DNA from 3 places in the Aminobacter sp. NyZ550 genome. Region 1 is predicted to be linked to each of the others. Evidence: predicted binding sites of a transcription regulator. Region 1 holds the regulator's gene; each other region holds the start of a gene.
The links. The regulator PhoB, encoded in region 1, activates phosphate uptake and scavenging genes when phosphate is short. The targets are predictions, from matches to a motif close to TGTCATNNANCTGTCAT.
Positions count from the first base shown of each region.

Region 2: a site for PhoB is predicted at 3,592-3,608, ahead of N7E70_RS19845 (glycerophosphodiester phosphodiesterase family protein). Genes of this name have one in related genera too.
Region 3: a site for PhoB is predicted at 4,882-4,898, ahead of N7E70_RS20880 (RNA degradosome polyphosphate kinase). Genes of this name have one in related genera too.

Region 1 covers NZ_CP114190.1:1,469,365-1,476,919, forward strand. The annotation lists gene N7E70_RS07330 (substrate-binding domain-containing protein) at 1-657, shown strand, start outside; gene pstC (phosphate ABC transporter permease subunit PstC) at 781-2,169, shown strand; gene pstA (phosphate ABC transporter permease PstA) at 2,162-3,772, shown strand; gene pstB (phosphate ABC transporter ATP-binding protein PstB) at 3,790-4,611, shown strand; gene phoU (phosphate signaling complex protein PhoU) at 4,650-5,354, shown strand; gene phoB (phosphate regulon transcriptional regulator PhoB) at 5,453-6,142, shown strand; gene N7E70_RS07360 (ROK family protein) at 6,169-7,410, opposite strand.
Region 2 covers NZ_CP114190.1:3,985,114-3,992,668, forward strand. The annotation lists gene rplM (50S ribosomal protein L13) at 1-2, shown strand, start outside; gene rpsI (30S ribosomal protein S9) at 5-481, shown strand; gene N7E70_RS19835 (IS1182 family transposase) at 643-2,013, opposite strand; gene N7E70_RS19840 (hypothetical protein) at 2,167-2,442, shown strand; gene N7E70_RS19845 (glycerophosphodiester phosphodiesterase family protein) at 2,458-3,531, opposite strand; gene speB (agmatinase) at 3,736-4,692, shown strand; gene argC (N-acetyl-gamma-glutamyl-phosphate reductase) at 4,778-5,716, shown strand; gene N7E70_RS19860 (aminoglycoside phosphotransferase family protein) at 5,719-6,585, shown strand; gene N7E70_RS19865 (COX15/CtaA family protein) at 6,575-7,555, opposite strand, start outside.
Region 3 covers NZ_CP114190.1:4,215,861-4,223,415, forward strand. The annotation lists gene N7E70_RS20865 (DoxX family protein) at 89-514, shown strand; gene N7E70_RS20870 (DoxX family protein) at 648-1,061, shown strand; gene ppx (exopolyphosphatase) at 1,070-2,605, opposite strand; gene N7E70_RS20880 (RNA degradosome polyphosphate kinase) at 2,605-4,812, opposite strand; gene N7E70_RS20885 (zinc-finger domain-containing protein) at 4,967-5,215, shown strand; gene N7E70_RS20890 (FAD-dependent monooxygenase) at 5,231-6,466, shown strand; gene N7E70_RS20895 (TIGR02117 family protein) at 6,409-7,122, opposite strand; gene N7E70_RS20900 (amino acid ABC transporter ATP-binding protein) at 7,212-7,555, opposite strand, start outside.

The sequences.
Region 1 (7,555 bases):
AATGCCAAGTCGGGCGCTCAGGTCGACCTGACCAAGGAGCAGATCTTCAAGGCACTGGCCAAGAATGTTGCCATCGACGGCAAGGTCGTTGCCAACCCCTACATCAACTGGGCTGACATCGACGCATCGCTGCCGGCTACCAAGATCGAAGTGCTTGGCCCTCCGCCCACATCCGGCACGCGCGACGCGTTCGTCGAGCTGGTCATGCTCGAGGCCTGCCAGGACGAAGTCAAGGCCGCCAACGAGAAGGCCTGCGCGGAAGTTCGTGAAGACGGCGCTTACGTCGAAGCTGGCGAAAACGACAACCTGATCGTGCAGAAGCTCGAAGCCAATTCCAACGCTTTCGGCGTGTTCGGCTTCTCCTTCCTCGACCAGAACGCTGACAAGCTGCAGGGCCACAAGGTGGACGGCGTCGAGCCGACCTTCGAGAACATCGCATCCGGCGAGTACAAGGTGTCGCGTTCGCTGTTCGTGTACGCCAAGAAGGAACATGTCGGCGTGATCCCCGGCATGCAGGAATTCATCGCCGAATATACGTCCGAAGGCGCCTGGGGTCCTGAGGGCTACCTCGCCGACAAAGGCCTGATCCCGCTGCCGGACGCTGAGCGTGCTTCGGTTGCCGAAGCTGCAAAGGCTCTGAAGGGCCTGGGCTCGTAATCAGTCCCACCTGAGACCATCCCGGACGGCCGCTCCGTCCGGGATGTTTCTTTCTTCGCGGGTCCGGCCGAGGTCGGGGCACCCGAGTGCACCTACGAAAACAGCGGTCCAGGATATCACCGAATGGTCACCTATCTGGTCTTTGCGCTTGTCGCTCTTTTCATAGCTGCATATTGGCTTGGCCGCTCGCGATCGCTCGCGACGGTTGGTGGAGAAATTTCCAAGCTTCACTCCTTGCCCAGCACGCATGGCATGTTCCTGGCGCTGGTCAGCGCAGGGCCAGCCCTTGTTGCGCTCATCGTCTGGGGCATAGCCACGCCAGCCATTGAGGCCTCTATCGTCAAGAGCCGGTTTGTCGCAGAGCTGGCCACGCTCGGCAAGCCCGAGATAGAAGCGTTTACCCGCGATGCCCGTGCGATCGCTTTCGGCGGCGTCGTCGGTTTCACGGACGCCACCAAGGAAGCGGCCGCCGAAGCTTTCAAGTCGGTTCATGCGACGAGCAGCTGGTTGATCCTGGCGCTCTGTCTGGCTTTGGCCGCCGCAGGGCTCTATTTTGGCTACGCCAAGATCGCCCCGGCTTTCCGTTCGCGCCATATCGTCGAACGTATTCTCCGCGTTTTCCTGATCATGTGCGCCGCTGTCGCCATCCTGACGACGGTCGGCATCGTGATGTCGCTGATCTTCGAGTCGCTGCGCTTCTTCGCCCAGGTGCCGATCTACAAATTTCTGTTCGGCACACACTGGAGCCCGCAAAGCGCCTTCACCGGTGCCGGCAGCGGGGCCGGCGAGGTCAATCCCGACATCTTCGGTGCGGTGCCGCTGTTTGCCGGCACTCTGCTGATCACATTCATTGCGATGGTCGTCGCCGCACCAGTTGGCCTTATGGCGGCGATCTATCTGTCGGACTATGCATCTCATGGGGTCCGTGCCGTCGCCAAGCCGGTCCTTGAAATCCTTGCGGGCATCCCGACGGTGGTCTACGGCTTCTTCGCCGCACTGACTGTCGCCCCATTCTTCCGCGGCATCGGCGAGAGCCTGGGGCTCAGCGTTGCTTCCGAATCGGCGCTGGCGGCGGGCATCGTCATGGGCATCATGATCATTCCGTTCGTGTCCTCGCTTTCCGACGACGTCATTAATGCCGTGCCACAATCGCTTCGCGATGGGTCCGCTGGCCTTGGCGCAACCAAGTCTGAAACCATCCGCAGGGTGGTCCTCCCGGCTGCCTTGCCGGGCATTGTGTCGGCAATGCTGCTGGCAGTCAGCCGTGCCATTGGCGAAACCATGATCGTCGTCATGGCGGCAGGTCTTGCGGCAAACCTCACAATCAATCCGCTCGAAGCAGTGACCACCGTCACGGTGCAGATCGTGACGCTGCTCGTCGGAGATCAGGAATTCGACAGCGCCAAGACACTTGCCGCTTTTGCCTTGGGCCTGGTGCTGTTCTGTATCACGCTGACCCTCAACATCGTCGCGCTGCGCGTCGTCAAGAAGTATCGGGAACAGTATGACTGACACGACCTCATTTCCGGCCGTGGCTGCACGGCCGCGCAGTGTCCACACCGACGATGCGGCGAAGGCAAGGCTGAAGGCGCGTTACGCGGCAGAGCTGCGTTTCAAGTGGATAGGCGCTGGTGCGGTGGCGCTTGCGGGCCTGTTCCTGATCATCCTGCTTTCGACCATCGTCACACAGGCGTGGCCGGCACTGCGGATGAACTACATGACGCTGCCCATCGATCTTTCGGCGGCAAAGGTCGACCCGGCGAAGCCCGGTGAGGCGAACTACGACGCGCTTGTTCAGGACGCGCTCGCCGCCAAGGTTCCGGGAGCGACAAGCCGCCAGGACCGTCGGCTGGTGCGCGGCCTGGTGTCGACAGGGGCCGGTGTCATGCTGCGCCAATCGGTCGAAGCCGAGCCCTCCATGCTCGGCAAGACGGTGGACTATGCGGTGCCGGTCGACGATTTTGCAGATCTTTACCTGAAGGGCCTGCTCGCGGGTACCGGAAGCGTCCAGGCGCTTTCCGGTTCGGTGACGCCCTCGGCGGCCGCCGGCGATGTAGGTCTCACATTTTCCAGCGACGCAATCCTCGCTATGGCGCGTGATGCTGGCGCGACCGAAGAGAACGGCGTGCTGCGCCTGACGACGGGGGCCAAGTCGCTTCTGGTCGAAATGAATGGCGCAACGATCAAGCTCAGCGAAGTCGCGGCCGCGCCTGGAGGCGGCGCCGTCGCAAAGGGCCAGGCCATCGGCAAGCTCGATGCAACGACCCCTGCCGCCGACGGAGCTGCCAAGCTTCGCGTCATCGACATGCCGGAAAGCTCGCGCAAGATCGGCGACAAGGAAATCGTCTGGCTGGACGGGCTGAAGGCACAAGATCTTGTCGAGAGCCGTTTCAATTCGATCTTCTTCTTTACGGGCGCGAGCCGCGAGCCCGAACTCGCAGGCGTCTGGGGTGCGGTGGTGGGCTCGTTCCTGACCATGATCGTCACCTTGGCGATTTCCTTCCCTATCGGCGTTGCCGCTGCCCTCTATCTCGAGGAATTCGCGCCGAAGAACCGCTGGACCACGCTGATTGAAGTGAACATCAACAATCTGGCGGCGGTGCCCTCGATCGTCTTCGGTCTTCTCGGTCTTGCGGTGTTTCTCAACTGGTTCGGGCTGCCGCGTTCGGCGCCGTTGGTGGGCGGCATGGTGCTTGCGCTGATGACGCTGCCGATCATCATCATCGCCTCGCGCGCTTCGCTGCGGGCGGTCCCACCTTCGATCCGTGAGGCTGCCCTTGGCATTGGCGCATCCAAGGTCCAGACGGTGTTCCACCATGTCCTGCCGCTGGCGATGCCAGGGATCATGACCGGAACAATTCTCGGTATGGCCCATGCACTTGGTGAGACCGCGCCTCTCCTGATGATCGGCATGGTCGCCTTCATCGTCGACATCCCGGGCGGCTTCACCGACCCGGCCACCATCCTGCCCGTACAGATCTTCATGTGGGCGGATTTCCCCGAACCGGGCTTCCAGCAGAAGACGTCGGCAGCAATCCTGATCCTGCTCGCATTCCTCGTGTTGATGAATGCCATTGCCGTGATCCTGCGCAAGCGCTTCGAGCGGCGTTGGTAGACAAGGAACATCTTGCTATGAACATCATGACCGAAAAGACCCTCGAAGAGGTAGTGAGCTCCGAGATGAACAAGCCAAACGAAGCCATCAAAATGCGCGGTGACAAGGTCATCGTGCACTACGGCGAGAAGCAGGCGTTGTTCGGCGTCGATCTAAATATCCGGGAGCACCAGGTGACGGCGCTGATCGGCCCGTCGGGCTGCGGCAAGTCGACCTTCCTGCGCTGTCTCAACCGCATGAACGACACCATCGACAGCGCTCGCGTCGGCGGCAAGATCACGCTCGACAATGAAGACATCTACGATCCCAAGATCGATGTCGTCGAACTGCGTGCCCGCGTCGGCATGGTGTTCCAGAAGCCGAACCCGTTCCCGAAGTCGATCTACGAGAATGTCGCTTACGGCCCGAAGATTCATGGCTTGACGCGCAGCAAGGCCGAGCTCGACGCGGTTGTCGAGTCCAGCTTGAAGAAGGCGGCACTTTGGAACGAGGTCAAGGATCGTCTGACTGAGTCCGGCACCGGCCTGTCGGGCGGGCAGCAGCAGCGCCTGTGCATCGCGCGCGCCATCGCCGTTTCGCCCGAGGTGATCCTGATGGACGAGCCGTGTTCGGCGCTCGACCCTATCGCCACCGCCAAGGTCGAGGAGCTGATCGACGAACTGCGCGAGAACTACACGATCGTCATCGTCACGCACTCGATGCAGCAGGCGGCGCGCGTGTCGCAGCGCACGGCGATGTTCCACCTCGGCTATCTCGTCGAGGAAGGCCCGACCGACAAGATGTTCACCAACCCCGACGACAAGCGGACGCAGGACTACATCACCGGCCGCTTCGGCTGAGTGGGTTTCGTCGCGGCACACGATACGAGGAAGAAATCATGGGCGAACATACAGTCCGGTCCTTCGACGAAGAACTTCAGCACGTCGACCAGCTCATCCGCGACATGGGCGATCTTTCCGGCGCAATGGTGGCCGGCGCCATCCGCGCGCTTCTCACGTCCGACCAGGCACTGGCGCAAAACGTCGTTGCCGACGATACGATCATGGACGCCAAGCAGCGCGATCTCGACAATTCGGCGATCACGCTGATCGCCAAGCGCCAGCCGATGGCGCAGGATTTGCGCGCCGTGGTCGGTGCCATCCGCATGGCGGGTGACCTCGAGCGCATCGGCGACCTCGCCAAGAACATTGCCAAGCGGGTCGGCGCCGTCGGCCAGTCGCCGACCCCGCGCAATCTCTCGCATTCGATCGATGCGATGGCGCAGCTGGTGCTTGGCCAGGTTCGCGGCGTCGTCGATCTCTATGTCGCGCGTCAGGCCGAGGGCCTGAAGGATCTGCGCGCCGACGACCAGAAGATCGACATCCAGTACACCGCCGTGTTCCGCGAACTCCTGACCTACATGATGGAAGATCCGCGCAACATCACGGCCTGCACGCATCTGCTGTTCTGCGCCAAGAACCTCGAGCGCATCGGCGACCATGTCACCAACATCGCCGAGAACGCCTATTTCGTCGTGACGGGTACGCAGCTGCCGCTGAACCGGCCCAAGGTCGACGAGACCACGACGACGGTTCCGGCCTGAGCATTTCCGCAACCGCATGCGTTTGGCGCGGGGGCGCTGCATAGGTTAAATCAGCGCATGGTCCAGAAGCGGCCATGCGCAAGGACAAGGTATAGCCAATGATCGCTCCCAAGGTCATGGTCGTCGAAGACGAAGAGCCGCTGGGCGTGCTGCTTCGCTACAATCTCGAATCCGAAGGCTATCAGGTCGAGGTCGTCACGCGTGGCGACGAGGCCGAGATCCGGCTCCAGGAAAACGTGCCCGACCTGCTGGTGCTCGACTGGATGGTGCCGGCGCTGTCGGGTATCGAACTGTGCCGCCGGCTCAGGATGCGTCCCGACACCGAACGCCTGCCGATCATCATGCTGACGGCGCGGGGCGAGGAAAGCGACAGGGTGCGTGGCCTTTCGACCGGTGCCGACGATTATCTGGTCAAGCCGTTCTCGACGCCGGAATTCATGGCGCGCGTCAAGGCGCTGCTGCGCCGGGCCAAACCCGAGGTGTTGTCCTCGGTGCTCAAGGTCGGCGACATCATGCTCGACCGCGAGTCGCACCGCGTCTACCGCAAGAAGAGCGAGATCAAGCTCGGGCCGACCGAATTCCGCTTGCTCGAATTCATGATGCGGCACCCGGGCCGCGTGTTCTCGCGCAGCCAGTTGCTCGACAATGTCTGGGGCGAGACGATCTATATCGATGAGCGCACCGTTGACGTGCATGTCGGGCGCCTGCGCAAGGCGGTCAACAACGGCCGCATGCCTGACGTGATCCGGACCATCCGCGGTGCCGGCTACGCCATCCGCGAGGACTGAGCCGCTTCGGGCTCTTTTCCGCTCAGCTAGGCGACGTCGGCACCGGCACGGCGTGGAGCCGTGCCTGCGGCAATGATCTCCTGATCAACGGCAAGCAGCGCGCGCATCATCGCGCCCTCGCGTTTGAGTGGAACCTCGTTGGGTTCGGTGTCGAAGGAGATCGCCTTCGAGTGCAGCCCGCCCGCCGTCTTGGCGATGGCCGCGCGCACATGTGGCTCCATGATGTCGAAGGCGGTTGCGCCGACGCCGACGAAGGCGAGGGGGGCGGGGTCGAACAGCGCAAACATCGAGCCGAGACCAAAGCCGATGGCTTCGCCGGCCTTGCGGAAGGCCTCGCGTTCGGGGCCATCATGGTCACGTGCCGCATCGGCCACGGCCCTGATGTCGTCGTCGGACAGGTCGGCCAGCGGCTCGGCATTTTCGTCGCCAACCCTTGCGTTGCGCCAGATGGCGTAGTTGCCGGCATAGGCCTCGATGCAGCCGCGGCGGCCGCAGCGACAAAGCGCGCCGTCCGGGCGATGGATCATGTGGCCGAACTCGGCACCCGACGACTGCGTGCCGGTGAACAGCTCGCCCTTGATGACGAGGCCCATGCCGATGCCGTGCGAGAGCAGGATGGCGATGAAGTCGTCGCGATAACGCATCGGATCTCGCCAGCGGAGGGCCTCGGCGATCATGTTGCAGTCGTTCTCGACCGAAACAGGTACGCCGAACTCCTGCTCCAGCCGGTCGGCGAAGGGGATGTCGTCGTAGCGGGTGATCGGAGACCACAACAGCTTGCGCGAGGCGGCGTCGGTGATGCCCTGGACGGCGATGGCGATGCGTAGAACGGCGCCGCCCGAAGTGCCGGCCCTGTCGATCAGGCGCCGGACCATTCCGACGCATTCGTCGACCAGCGCCTCGGCAGGCATCTGCTGCGTGACAAGCCGCCGGGTCTCTTCGGTCACGGTGTTGCCGGCATAGTCGATGATGGCGGCGGACAGGCTGTTGAGCGAGAGCACGACCGCAACGACAGACGCAGCGTCGGCATCGAGCATCAACCCGACCTGCGGCCGCCCCCGTTTCATGGAGACGGGTTCGCTGAACTTGGCCTCGGCAAGGATGCCTTCTGATATGAGATCGGAGGAAATAGTCGAGATCGTCGAATGGCTGAGGCCGGTGGTGGCGGCGATTTCGGTGCGCGATGGCTGGCTGGCTCGGCGAACCGCGGATATAACCATGGCGCGGTTGCGCCGTCTCAGATCGTCGTGACGTATGCCGACCGACATGTGCTCGTCTTCCTCCCGGCGAAGCGCTGCCCTTCTTAAGCGGCAGTCCCTTACGCGCCAAGTGATTGTGACAGAGCCAGCGCCAAATGTCTCTATTTATTTCGGGCTCCGAAAAAAATAAGGAGCGCTCGCGAAACCATGTTGA
Region 2 (7,555 bases), 2.5 Mb from region 1:
AATCATGGCTGATCTCAGCTCGCTCGCAGAACTCGGCACCGTCGCTGCAGCCGCACAGCCGGCAGCTCCGGTCCACGTCCAGAAGCTCGACAAGAGCGGCCGCGCCTATGCCACCGGCAAGCGCAAGAACGCCATTGCTCGCGTCTGGATCAAGCCGGGCACCGGCAAGATCATCGTCAACGGCAAGGAATTCGCGACTTACTTCGCGCGCCCCGTGCTGCAGATGATCCTGAACCAGCCGATCGTCGCGGCTGCTCGCGTCGGCCAGTACGACGTCATCGCCACCGTCGTCGGCGGCGGTCTGTCGGGCCAGGCCGGTGCTGTTCGTCACGGCGTCTCCAAGGCGCTGACCTACTACGAGCCGACGCTGCGCGGCGTGCTCAAGAAGGGCGGCTTCCTGACCCGCGACAGCCGTGTCGTCGAGCGTAAGAAGTACGGCAAGGCCAAGGCCCGCCGTTCGTTCCAGTTCTCGAAGCGCTAAGCGTTTCGCAGTCCGGATTTCGGAAAAGCCCCGCTTCGGCGGGGTTCAGACTGCTGACAAACCCCGTCGAATTTCGGCGGGGTTTTGTTTTGTGGGTTGATTGAGCTTTTGGATTGATGTCGGGAAGCAGATGCCAAGGCCGTTGCGAGCCGGCTTTGGCCTCATGCGAGGCTTGGTTTTGGCTTTGGCCAGAGGCTGATTGCGATCTTTTTCATGTTCTGGGCGGCGGCTGCGATCAGGCACTGGCAGGCGACGCGTGTTCGCCCTCGGAAGCGGGCATAGCGATGGCCGAAGAGCTGCTTGGCATCGGCGAAGGATCGCTCGACCGTCTCCTTGCGGCGTCGATAGATCGCCTTGCCCCATGCGGTTAAGCGGTTGGCATCGACCCGCTCGCGGACATCCTGCCAGACATGGCGCGTGATGGTGCGCTCGGCCTTGGCGTTTGATGTGCAAGACGCCAGCAGCGGACAGTTGCGGCAGATCGTCGGGTCGCTCCTGTAGTGGCGATAACCGCCGCGATCGGTGGTGGCGTAAGTGAGCAACTGGCCCTGCGGGCAACGATAGCCGTCAAGGTCCGGCTCATGGACGAAAGCGCCCTTCCTCATCTTGCCAGGCTTTGGCCGGGTCGGGTTGCGATAGCCGACGACACCGTGGATGTTCCTGTCCTCCAGGCCCTTGGCGATGCCTGGCGTGGCATAGCCGGCATCCAGCCCCGCCGCCGTGACGTCGAAGCCGAAACGCTCCACCTGGCGGTCGAGCCGGTCGAGATAGACGATCGAGTCATGCACGTTGGCCGGCGTGGCAAACGTGTCGGTGATGATGCCGAAGCCGCCATCCACCGTGCGGTGATCGAGATAAAAGAAGCCCTTCGGCTTGCCCTCGCGCACCATATAGCCAGCCTCAGGATCGGTGCGCGAGACCTTCGTCTCTTTCACCGCAGGCTGCCGCTCCTGCTCCTTCAGCGCCTTCTGGCCGTGCAACGCCCGTTCGGCATCGATCGCCCGGTCGAGCTCGCCCCAGTAGTCGGCACGCGACTTGGCGACCATGGCAAGGTCGTACTTGCCCTTGTTGGCATTGGCCTTCAGGTGCGTGCTGTCGGTGTAGAGCACCGTGCCGTCGACCAAGCCTGCCCCGATCGCCTGCTCGACAATGCGGTCGAAGATCGCCTGCGCGATCGTCTCGTCCTGGTAGCGCCGGCGTCGGTTCTGCGACAATGTCGAGGCGTCGAACACCTTGTCCGTCAGCTTCAGCCGCAGGAACCACCGGTAGGCGACATTGACCTCGATCTCTCGCACCAATTGCCGCTCCGAGCGCACCCCGAACAGGTAGCCGATGAACAGCGCCTTGAACATCAAGGTCGGATCAAGTGGCGGGCGACCATTGTCGGCGCAGTAAAGCGGCGCTGTCAGATCGTGGATGAACGAGAAATCGATAACACCATCGATCTTGCGCAGAAGGTGATCAACTGGAACCAGTTGATCGAGCGTGACGATCTCAAGTGCGGTTTGTTCAGGGCCGGCTCGCTTCAACATCACCCACTGAATCACAAACCCCCAACTCTCGCCAGGGGGTTGTCAGCAGTCTGAGGGCCGCCGCAGCGGCGGCCTTTTTCTTTTCCGCATGCTGTTCCGGCCGGCCTGGCTTATGCTTGGAAGCGCAACTTCAAGCCGCCGGTGGAAATCACCATGGTCCGCATGCTCGCACTGGCAGTCGCCATAGCCTTTGCCGCTGGCCCAGCAGAGGCCGCGTCGAACAAGTTTCTCAAGCGGGCAACCTCGTTCGACAGTTGCTGGATGCGCGCCTATGACAAGGCGATCGAAAAGGGTGCCGACGCGCGAAAGGCCGCCGGCAAAGCCGACAGCCACTGCAAGAAAAAGGGCAAGAGACTTCTCAAGGAGGGCGGCTCGAAATATTCGCTCAAGGACCGGCGCAAGGCGCTTCGGGGCTCGAGAGCGTATTAGCCCCTTCCCGCGGCATCAGTTGGTCGGCGGCTGGGACGCGCCCGCCTGGCCTGCGACAGAGGCCACGGGTTTTTCCAATTCGGCATAAGGCACACGATAGCCATTGGCGGCCAGCCAGTTGATGGCTGCACGCGGCTCGTCGGTCTGGATCATCGTCGCGCCGCGTTCGGCCCAGAAGCCGAACACTTCGTTGGGAAACCCGGCGGCCACCGCCAGTTCGTCGCCGCGGCCGCCGGCGAGATAGCCACCCGGCTTGTTGACGATGGCATGAGTGTCAACCCAGATGTGCCAGTTGCCGCGAATGGCCGCTGCCTTGACCCTGGCCGAAAACAACGGCCCGCCAGATACGGTCATTGTTTCGGTGTCGCCGCGCCAGGCAATCATCTCCACGGCATTTGCGGCGAAAGCCTTGCCCGATGCCTCGACGAAAGCGGGGTCGCGCACGGCGTCGTCAGCCATGATCGGCATGAACTGGAAGCCTTGCCCCACCCGCGCCATCACCGCCTTCACGGTGGCGACACGCTCGGCATTCCACAGGTTCGCCTTGACCACCACCTGCTCTTCCATCTCCATGGCGCGCGCCAGCGCAACCATGTCGATGAGGTCGGCGGTGTCGAGCTTGTTGTCGAGATTGACCAGGATCCTGCCCTTGGCGACCGACAGATATTCCCGCAGCGTCGGCACTGTTTCGGCGGTGACAGTGCCGGTGCCCTCGACGACGAGCCGGCATGTCCTGAGCTCGTCCATGGCGCGGGTTACGACCTCGCCCGTGCAGTCGGTGGTGCGGTCGAGCCAGCTGTCATGCATGACGATCAGTTCGCCGTCGGCGGAGCGGCGGATGTCGATCTCGACCATTTCGGCGCCGAGAGAGATCGCATCGCGCAGGGCGGCGATGGAGTTTTCGGCAAAGCGCCGCTTGCCGTCCTGCAGGCCGCCTGCCCTGTGCGCCACGACCATCACATGGTCACGCCACTGATTGGCATTTTCGAAGCGCGCGAGGATATCTTCGGAACGAGAACCGGCATGGCCAGACGTCGCCAGAGCGAGGGTCAGCAAGACCGAGACTGCGCCTGCCAGAACTGTCCGCATGGGAATCGCTCCATGGCTTGATATGCCTGGAGCGACCTAAAAGGCGGCGATGACATGGGCGTGAAAGACAGATGACAGGGCGATGAATGCAGCTGTCACACGCAATTCGCCATGGGGCTGGCATGTTGGTTCAGGCTTCTGTAGTTCTTGCGCCTCGCAATTCTGAACGACCGAATTCCGAAAGACCGAATAAGGAAACTGCCCATGCCCTCTTCGTCGATCGATCACGCCTTTACCGCACGCGGCCCCAAGGGTCGCTCGGGTGATCCGACCTATGCAGGGGCATTGTCCTTCATGCGCCGCAAGTATTCGAAGAATGTCACTGGGGCCGAGGCGGTGGTCTGGGGCATCCCCTTCGACGCCGCCGTCACCAACCGGCCGGGCGCACGCTTCGGCCCGCAGGCCATCCGTCGCGCCTCGGCGATCTTCGATTGCGACCCGCAATACCCGTTCAACCGCGACCTGTTCGACGACCTCGCCGTCATCGACTATGGCGACTGCCTGCTCGACAGCGGCAACCACCAGAAGACCCCTGTTGCAATCGAGCGCGAAGCAGCCAAGATCCTGAGATCGGGCGCCTTCCTTTTGACGCTCGGCGGCGACCATTTCGTCACCTGGCCCGTGCTGAAGGCGCATGCGGCGATCCACGGCCCGATGGCGCTGGTGCAGTTCGATGCCCACCAGGACACCTGGCCTGACGACGGCAAGCGCATCGATCACGGATCGTTCGTGGCGCGCGCCGTCAAGGACGGCATCATCGACCCCGATCGCTCGATCCAGATCGGCATCCGTACGCACGCGCCCGACGATTGCGGCATCAAGATCCTCTACGGCCACGAGGTCGAGGAGATGCGCGCTGCCGACATCGCCTATGCGATCGCCGAACGCACCGGCGGCAAGAAGACCTATGTCACCTTCGACATCGACTGCCTCGACCCGGCCTTTGCGCCCGGAACCGGCACGCCGGTGGCCGGCGGCCCGTCGTCGGCCAAGATCCTGTCGGTGCTGCGCCAGATGACCCAGATCGACATCGTCGGCGCCGACATCGTCGAGGTTGCACCGGCCTATGACCATGCCGATATTACGGCTATCGCCGGCTCGACGGTCGCCATGCATTATCTCGGCCTGTTGGCCGAGAAGAAGGCGCGCGACAAGGCCTGAGGCATTGAATCAACGGCTTGCGGACGAGAGTCCGAATTTGGCCATAACCACCTGAAATAACGAATTTTTCGACGGACGGCAGACAATGAAACCGAAAATCTTCATCGACGGCGAACACGGCACCACGGGCCTCCAGATACGCACGCGCCTCGCCGCCCGCGACGACCTCGCCGTGCTGTCGATCCCGGAAGCCGAACGCCGCAACGTCGACCTCAGGGCCGAGCGCCTGCACGAGGCGGATGTCGCCATCCTGTGCCTGCCCGACGATGCCTCGAAGGAAGCCGTCCGCATTCTCGAAGGCAACAACTCGACCCGCATCATCGATACGTCGACGGCGCATCGCGTCCACCCCGACTGGGCCTATGGCTTTGCCGAGATGGACGCTGCCCAGCGCAAGCGCATCGCCGATGCACGGCTCGTCGCCAACCCGGGCTGCTATCCGACCGGCGCGATCTCGCTGATCCGTCCGCTGGTCGCGGCCGGCACCCTGCCGGCCGACTACCCTGTCAGCGTCAACGCCGTTTCCGGCTACACCGGCGGCGGCAAGCAGATGATCGGCCAGATGGAGGACGCCTCGCGCCCCGACCACATCGCTGCGCCGCACTTCCTCTACGGCCTGCCGCTGATGCACAAACACGTTGCCGAGATGAAGCAGCATGGCCTGCTCGAGCGCCGCCCGATCTTTGCGCCCTCGGTCGGCCGCTTTGCCCAGGGCATGATTGTCCAGGTGCCGCTGCACCTCGCCGACCTCAATGGCTCGGCCTCGATCGCCGACATCCACGCAACGCTTGCCGCGCACTATGCCGGACAGGAAATCGTCGAGGTCGTGCCGCTTGAGGTCAGCGCCAAGCTCGACCGGCTTGACCCGACCGAGCTTGCCGACACCGACGGCATGAAGCTCTATGTCTTCGGCACCGAAGGCCAGGGCCAGGTCAACCTCGTGGCGCTGCTCGACAATCTCGGCAAGGGCGCTTCCGGTGCCGCTGTCCAGAACATGGACCTGATGCTCGGGCTCAAGCACTAGGAATGGATCAGGCTGGCATTTCCGATCGCGGGCCGGAACGGTGGCCAAAGAACTGGAATGTCAGCGATCCCCAGCTGATTGCCGAGACGTTTTCCAGCCGCATCTGGAAGGTGCGGCTGGCCGACGGCAAACCGGCCGTGGTCAAGGCGCTCAAGCCGTTCGACGATGTCGCCGACGAATTGCGCGGCGCACATTATCTCAGCTGGCGCGACGGCGTCGGCGCCGTGCGCCTGCTCGGCTTCGAGGGGCACGACATGCTGCTCGAATATGCCGGCGAGCGATTGCTCGTCGATGAACTGAACGATCACGGCGACCGCCACGCCACCGACATCGCCAACGAGGTGATGGCGCAGCTGTTTTCGCCGTCCGACGTCCCGCCTCCTGCCGATCTGCAGCCGCTGCGGCAGCGCTTCGACAGCCTGTTCAAGAAGGCCGAACTCGATCGCGACGCCGGGCTTGCAAGCCCCTACCGGGACGCATCAGTCATTGCCGAGCGTCTGCTGTCCGATCCGCACGAGCTGCGCGTGCTGCATGGCGACCTGCATCACGACAACATCCTTTTCGGCGAGCGCGGCTGGCTGGTCATCGACCCCAAGGGCATCCTTGGCGATCCGGGTTTCGACGCGGCGAACTTCTTCTACAACCCGCTTGACCGGCACGACGACCTCTGCGTCGATCCTCAGCGCATCGCCTACATGGCCGAGGTCTTCGCCAGGACGCTGGGGCAGCGCCCTGACACGATCCTGGATCACGCCATCGCTTGGGGCTGCCTGTCGTCGTCCTGGCACGCCGAGGACAAGAACGACGAGGACGAGGCGAGCGAACTCGCCGTCGTCGCAGCCGTCAGAGCTGTTCGCGCTAGCTTCTGACCGCGACGTCGTTTTCAAGGGGATATGCCCCCTTGGTCGCGCGCCAATGCGCCGTGGCAAAGATCAGCACGATCAGCGCAAAACCCTGATGCAGCAGCGCCCAGTGCATATGCGCCTGCATCAGCAAGGTGCCGACGCCGATTGCCGCCTGCGCAACGATCAGCAAAGCCAGCACCCAGGCCCGGCGGGAATGGGTCGTGCGCGGCGCCTGTGTCATTGTCGTGAACGCATGCCAGAACGCCACGACCAGCACCGTATAGGCGAACATGCGGTGGACGAACTGCACGGTCTTCGGGCTTTCGAAGAAGTTGCGCCAGACGGGCTCGATGACCAAAAGGTCGCCGGGGATGATGGCGCCGTCCATCAGCGGCCAGGTGTTGTAGGAAAGGCCGGCATGCAGGCCGGCAACCAGGGCGCCGAGATAGATCTGGAACATCACCAGCAGCACCATGATGCCCGCGAAGCGCTGGATGCGCCGGTCCGCCGGCGCCTCCGAATAGGTCGCAAGGCCGCGCGCGATGTAGGCGACAGCGGTGACGATGATGCAGGCGAAGGTGAGATGGATCGCCAGCCGGTACTGGCTGACCGAGACACGCTCCGACAACCCCGAGGCGACCATCCACCAGCCGATGAACCCCTGGAACCCGCCGAGCGCCAGCAGGCCGACGAGGCGCGGTTTCAGCCGCCGCTCGAGGCGGCCCGAGATCCAGAAGAAGGCGAGCGGAATGGCAACGAGGAAGCCGACGCCGCGGGCGAGCAGGCGATGGGCCCATTCCCACCAGAAAATGCCCTTGAACTCGTCAACGGTCATGCCCTTGTTGATCTGCTCATATTGCGGGATCTGCTGATACTTCTCGAACTCCTCCTGCCATTCGGCCTGGTTGAGCGGCGGAATGACGCCGTGGATCGGCTTCCATTCGGTGATGGAGAGACCGGAGCCGGTCATGCGGGTGGCGCCGCCGACCATGAC
Region 3 (7,555 bases), 2.7 Mb from region 1:
GAACGATCTGTCGACACATCCACACCTTTAGTGAACAGTCGAGATCGACTAGGTGTTGGCCATCGAATTTCAACGGAGCCCCAAGCCCATGTCCAACGCTTCCATCGCCACCGCAAAGTCCGGCCTCAGCACCAACGCCTCGGCCCTCACCCTTGCCGGCCGCGTGCTTTTGTCGATCATCTTCATCCTCGCCGGCTTTGCCAAGCTGACCGCCATTTCAGGCACCGCTGGCTGGTTCGCCAGCATCGGCCTGCCGCTGCCGACCGTCACCACCGTCGTCGTCGGCCTGGTCGAAGTGGTTGGCGGCATCGCCATCCTGGTCGGCTTCCAGACCCGCATCGCCGCGATCGTGCTCGGCCTGTTCACGTTGGCTGCCACCGCGGTTGCCCATCTCGACTTCGCCGACCAGGTCCAGGTGATGTTCCTGCAGAAGAACCTGGCCATTGCAGGCGGCCTGTTCGTGCTCGCCGCCTTCGGCGCCGGCGCCCTGTCGATCGACGGCCGCCGCCGCTAAGCTGCAGAAATTCCTCCCAAGAAATGGCCCGGGCTCGTCCCGGGCTTTTTTGTACCCTGGCCCTGACGCCGGTTCGAGACGGTGATGACATCGAAAGTGAGCCGGTGCATCCTGCGGCGACGAGGACATGCCGATGCTCAACAGCCTGCTTCTTCTTGTCGCCAGAATTCTGATCGCCGCGCTGTTCGTGCCGGCGGGCATCGGCACGCTGTCCAACATCTCGGGCACCGCAGGCTATTTCGCCGGGCTCGGCTTTCCCTTGCCGACGCTCGTCGCATTGGGCGTCGGGCTGTTCGAGCTGGTCGGCGGCCTGCTGGTGCTTACAGGTTTCCAGTCCCGCGTGGTGCCCGTCCTGCTCGCCGCCTTCGCGCTCGCTGCCGGCTTCATCGGCCATTACGGTCAGGGCGGCGACAATGCTGCCATGGCCTTCATGCACCAGCAGGCGCTGATGAAGGACATCGCCACCGCGGGCGGCTTGCTGGCGCTGTCAGTGGCGGGTGCCGGCGCGCTGTCGCTCGACCGGCTGCTCGCCCGCCAGCCTGTTTGACGGCGATGCTATTTGACTGAGATGCTGGGGCCGTCCTCGACCGCCAGCACCAGCTTGCGGCCGGTGACCTTGGCAAGTTGGGCCAAACGTCCCGCCGGCCGCTCGCCATAGAGCTGGCCGAACTCCGACGGGATCACCAGCGCCAACACGCCATTGCCCCTGTCTTCCCAGCGCAGCTTCGGCATCACCCCCGGCATCGAGGCCGAGAGCAGATAAACCACGCGCATCATCGCGCCGAGGATGCGGGCGCGCTCGAGATAACGCGGCGTCGCCAGTTCCTTGAGCTCAGGCGCAAAGCTGTCGTTGAAGACACCGTCATGGCGGAACAGATTGGCGAGCGCCAGGAAGGCACGGCCGGGATGATCGACGCCGATGAACGAGGCATGCGCGATGATGTTGAGCGACTGGCGGCCGCGATATTCCGGGTGCGCCCGCCAGCCGATGTCGGCGAGAAGGCAGGCGGCGTGACGGTAACGCGCCTCCTCTTCGGTTTCCTCGATGCCGAAGGCGGCGAAGGACTGCTTGGTCCACTCGGTCAGTTCATGGGCATGGCGCACCGAACGCGCCCGCAGCACGGCCAGCTCCTCGGCCGCCGAGATCAGCGGATCGGCGCGCTGTTCCTGCTCTTCGAGCAGCGAGAACAGAAAACCCTCGCGCACGCCGAGCGCCGAGACCACGATCTTCTCCGGCTTCATCGCCGTGATGATCTCCTGCAGCACCAGCGCGCCATAAGGCAGAAGCGACCGGCGGTTCTTGGAGACGCCTTCGATGCCCTTGATCTTCTCGACCTCGCCGCGCGCCACCTGGCGCAGGAACGGCACCAGGGTCACCGGGTCCATCTGGTAGTGATGCATCACCTCCAGCGGATAATTCGAGGTGTTCATGTGCAGCCGGGCGAGGTTTCGCCAGGTGCCGCCGACGGCATAGAATGTCCTGCCCTGCCCGCCCTTGAGCAATTTGGCGCGGGCGAGTTCGGCATGCGCGATCTTGGCGGCCGTTACAGGCGAGCCCTTGGCCATGTCCTGCAGCCTGAGGCCACCCAATGGCAAGGTGATGCCGTCGCCGATGGCTTCGCCCCTGACGTCGACAAGCTCGAGGCTGCCGCCGCCAAGGTCGCCGGCGATGCCGTCGGCGGGATGGAAACCCGAGATGACGCCGAGCGCCGAATAATAGGCTTCCTCGCGGCCTGTCAGCACCTGGATCTTGGTGCCCAGCACGTCCTCGGCACGCTGGATGAAGTCGGGGCCGTTGATCGCCTCGCGTGCGGCGGCGGTGGCCAGCACATACATCTTTTCCGCGCCGGCCTGCTCCGACAGCGCACGAAAGCGCCGGAACTCCTCCATCGAGCGGGTCACGCCCTCGGGGTCGAGCTTGCCGGTGGAGACGATGCCGCGGCCGAGGCCGGCGAGCATCTTTTCGTTGAACAGAAGGGTCGGCGAGCGTGCCAACCCTTCATAGACGACGAGACGTATGGAGTTCGAGCCGATATCGATGATCGACAGCGGTCGGCGGTCCTTGAGCCGGCCCTGCGAAAGCTGCGCCATCAGCCGGCCGCCGCCTCCGCCTTCTTGCGACGCTTGAACTGGGCAATGCGTTTGGGCGCGTGAGACTTCAGCGCGTCACCCCGTCCGGAGAGGCTCGGATTGGTCATGAAATATTCCTGCGCATTGAACGGCTCTTCGCCCTCGTCGAGCGTTATCCGCCGCGAGGTTCCATCCGCCAATACTTCGAAACTTTGCTGGTTGTCCATGATATTTCCCAGCATGACCTGGCCCAGCACCTGCTCGTGCACGGTCGAATGTTTGGCGATCGGCACCATGGTTTCGACGCGCCGGTCGAGGTTGCGCGGCATCAGGTCGGCCGAGCTGATATAGACGATCGCCTCGTCCGACGGCAGGCCGTGGCCATTGCCGAAACAATAGATGCGGCTGTGCTCGAGGAAACGGCCGACGATCGACTTGACGCGGATATTCTCCGACAGGCCGGGAACCTGCGGCCTGAGGCAGCAGATGCCGCGCACCACCAGGTCGATCTCGACGCCGCTGCGGCTGGCGTCATAAAGCGCGTCGATGACGTCGGGATCGACGAGCGAATTCATCTTCATCCAGATCTGCGCCGGCCGGCCGGCGCGGGCATGTTCGACCTCGTCGGCGATGTGCTTGAGGATGCGGCTGCGCAGCGTGTAGGGCGACAGTGCGATGCACATCTCGTCGGCCGGCTCGGCATAACCGGTGATGAAGTTGAAGATATGCGCCACATCACGCGCGATCGCCGAATCGGTGGTGAAGAAGGACAGGTCGGTGTAGATGCGCGCGGTGATCGGGTGGTAGTTGCCGGTGCCGAGATGGACGTAGTTGCGCAGGCGGCCGTCCTCGCGGCGCACCACCAGCGACATCTTGGAGTGGGTCTTGAGTTCGAGGAAACCGAACACCACCTGCACGCCGGCACGCTCGAGATCGCGGGCCCAGCGGATATTGGCCTCCTCGTCGAAACGCGCCTTGAGCTCGACGAGTGCGGTCACCGACTTGCCGGCCTCGGCGGCGTCGACAAGGGCGCGCACGATCGGGCTGTCGTTGGAGGTGCGGTAAAGCGTCTGCTTGATCGCCACCACCTCCGGATCGATCGCCGCCTGGCGCAGGAACTGCACCACCACGTCGAACGATTCATAAGGATGGTGGACGACAAAATCCTTCTCGCGGATCGCCGCGAAACAGTCGCCGCGATGGTCGCGGATGCGCTCGGGGAAACGCGGATTGAAGGGCGGGAACTTCAGGTCGTCGCGGGCGATCGAGACGATCTCCGAGATCTGGTTGATCGCCAGCGGCCCGCTCAGCACGCTGACGCGGTTCGAGGCGACACCCAGTTCGCTGGCAACGAACTCGCGCAGCTCGGCCGGCATCAGGCTGTCGAATTCGACGCGGATCACCGAGCCGCGGCGGCGGCGCTTGAGTGCCGTCTCGAACAGCCGGACAAGATCCTCGGACTCTTCCTCGACCTCGATATCGCTGTCGCGGATGATCTGGAAGGTGCCCGAGCCCTTGACCTCATAGCCGGGGAACAGCTTGCCGATGAACAGGTTGACCGTTTCCTCGATCGGGATGAAACGCACCGAGCGCTTGCGGTCGGGCAAGCGGATGTAGCGCTTGAGGGCGACAGGGAGACGCAGCAGCGCCGTCATCTCCTCGCCGCTCTTGCGGTGGCGCAGTTGCAGGGCGATCGAGAAGCCGAGATTGGGGATGAAGGGGAACGGGTGCGCCGGGTCGATCGACAAAGGCGTCAGCACCGGGAAGACCTGCTCCATGAAATGATCTTCGAGCCACTTACGCTCTTCCTTGGTAAGATCCGCCGAGGCGATGGTCTCGATGCCTTCGAGCTTGAGCAGCTCGAGCAGGCTGGCGAGGCTTTTCTGCTGGTCTTCCTGCAGCCGCTCGACCTCATGCAGCAGCTGGTCGAGCTGCTGTTCCGGCGTGCGGCCGTCGGCGCTGCGGATGGTGATGCCTTCGCGCACCTGCCCGGCGAGACCGGCGACGCGGACCATGAAGAACTCGTCGAGATTGCCGGCCGAGATCGACAGGAAGCGGACGCGTTCGAGCAGCGGATGGTTGGGGTTCTGCGACTGCTCGAGCACCCGCCTGTTGAACTGCAGCCAGGAAAACTCGCGGTTGACGAAGCGGTCCGGATTGCCGTCGATCGCGCCGGTCGGCGACTTGTCGTTGACGAAATCGGTATGGACCGGTTTCAGCTGATTCATTTGGACAACCCTTCCCCACTGCCGCGTTCCGCCGCTTATCCGGCTCAACTTATCCTCTGACAGGCAATTGCGACAGTTTCATTTCAGCATCTTGCAAAGCCGCCGCTTATGATACAAACGCTCTGCAATAAGGGTCCTCAGAAGGGAAAATACCATGGCCGGTGGCTCCATCCCCCACTTCCAGAACGACGCTGGACATGCCGTGATCGAGATCGGCGTCAAGGAGTTCATGTGCGTGGGCGCCAAGGCTCCGTTCGACCATCCGCATGTGTTCCTCGACATGGGCGCCGATTCCGAGAAGGTCTGCCCCTACTGCTCGACGCTGTACCGCTACTCCGCCAAGCTGAAGGCCACCGAGACCCTGCCGGCGGGCAGCCTCTACGCCATCGATCGCGCCGCCTGAGGCCCAGGCACGATCATGCGGTCGCCGCCGGTCGTCATTGCAGGCGCCGGCATCGCGGGGCTGACCGCCGCCCTTGCCTTTGCCCGGCACGGCGTCAGTGTCCACGTCCATGAACGTTCACCGGTGCTCGAAGAAGTCGGCGCCGGTCTCCAGCTTTCTCCCAACGCCACCCGCATTCTCGACCGCCTCGGCGTGCTCCATCTGGTCAGCAGGTCTGCCGTGCGGCCCGAGGCGGTGGTGCTGCGCTGCGCGGCAAGCCTTGTCGAGCGCGGCCGCGTGCCGCTGGGTGCTGCGGCCGAACGCCGCTGGAAGGCGCCTTACCTCGTTGCCCACCGCGCCGATCTGCAGTCGGCGCTGCTCAGCCGCGTCAGCGAAAGCCTGCTGATCTCGGTCGCCACCGGATCGACAGTCGACACGGTCGAGCCCAGGGCGGACGGTCTCGGCATATCGATCACCCAGGACGGCATCACGTCACAGCAAGAGGCCGGCCTGTTCGTTGCCGCCGACGGCGTCTGGTCGGCCAGCCGCCGCCTTGTCGGCCCGCATGAAAAGAGCCGGTTCTCGGGCGAGCTGGCCTGGCGCACGACGATCCCGGTCGACAGCGAGCCGGGCCGGCAGTTCGCCGGAGTGACATCGCTGACGACCGTCACGACCTTCCTGCATCCCGGCTTCCATATGGTCGCCTATCCGATCCGCGCCGGCCATGCGGTCAATCTCGTCGCCTTCACCCCCGGCACGGCAATTTCCGAGCAATGGTCCGGTGAAACCGATGCCGGCGCCTTGGCCCGCGCCATGCAGGGCACGGCCCCGGCACTCTCCCGGCTTGTCGAGGAGGCCGGGCCGTGGACGGTGTGGCCGCTGCACACTGTCGATGCCTCCCGTCCCTGGACCTCGGCATCCGGCATCGTGCTGATCGGCGATGCGGCGCACGCCATGACGCCCTTTGCCGCCCAGGGTGCCGCCATGGCGATCGAGGATGCCTGGACGCTGGCCGACGCCGTGCTCGCCGCCCAGAACAAGGCGGATGCGCTGCAACAGTGGGAAGCGGTGCGCAAGGCGCGTGTCGCCAGGGTGGCGCGGCGCGGCGCGCTCAACCATTTCGCCTGGCATGCGAGCGGGCCGGTGGCGCTCGCCCGCAACCTGTTCCTCAGGTTCAAGTCGCCGGCGAGCCTCGCCGCCGACATGGACTGGCTTTATGGCTGGACGCCGCCGGGCTGGTCGCCGCCTGGATCATCCGACGGCCGGTTGTAGAGGCCGAGCGAAAAATTCAAGGTCGCCGGCAGCGGGTTCCACCAGCCTGTCGTCAAGCCGGCTTCCCGGAGTGCCGCCGCCGTCCAGGTGTTGCAGCCGGCGAGTGCGTTGAACTTGCCATGGGCATCGAAGAAGCCGTCATATTCGCCATAGGCTACCCCGAAAATGCGCTGAACGGCCCCTTCGTCGCGCACGAAACTGCGCTCGATGAAGTCGAGCATGGCGGCAAAACCCGCCTCGCCGAGCTCGAAACGCTGGACGGCGGGCTGAGGCAGGTCGACGTCGCCGGCGAGATCGACATGCATGACCGAATTGTCGAGGGTCAGCGCCGCAAACACCGGGCCGGGCTTCAGCTCCGACCAGGTCGGCGTGCCGATATAGAAGGCCTTGCTGCCCCAGCCGAACACCAGGTAACGCGCCGCCGGCAGGTCGGCCTGGATGCCGGCGTCGAGCAGGAAGCCGAATTTCTGCAGCACGGCATCGTCGATCGGCACGGCTATGTCGGTGTGGATCGGGTTGGTGAAGACGAGGATATGGCGGGGACTTGCCCCGTCCGGAGCACCGCCGAACAGCGGCCGTGGTACGAGCGTACCCAACGCGAACGCCGCCACGGCGACAAGCACGATAGCGCCCAGCAGACGTAGAATTCTTCTCACCGCCGCCGTCCCCGCTTCCGCAGCACTTGTTGCAACAAAAAAGCCCGGCCGAAATACGACCGGGCTTTCTGATTTCCGGAATCCGATTCCTAGTGCAGGATCTGGCTCAGGAACAGCTTGGTGCGCTCATGGCGCGGATGGTCGAAGAACTCAGCTGGCGTGTTCTCTTCGACGATCTGGCCCTGATCCATGAAGATGACGCGGTTGGCGACCTTGCGGGCGAAGCCCATTTCGTGGGTCACGCACAGCATGGTCATGCCCTCTTCGGCGAGGCCGACCATGGTCTCCAGCACCTCCTTGATCATTTCCGGATCGAGCGCCGAGGTCGGCTCGTCGAACAGCATGATGCGCGGGTTCATGCACAGCGAGCGGGCGATCGCCACGCGCTGCTGCTGGCCGCCCGACAGCTGGCCCGGATATTTGTTGGCCTGCT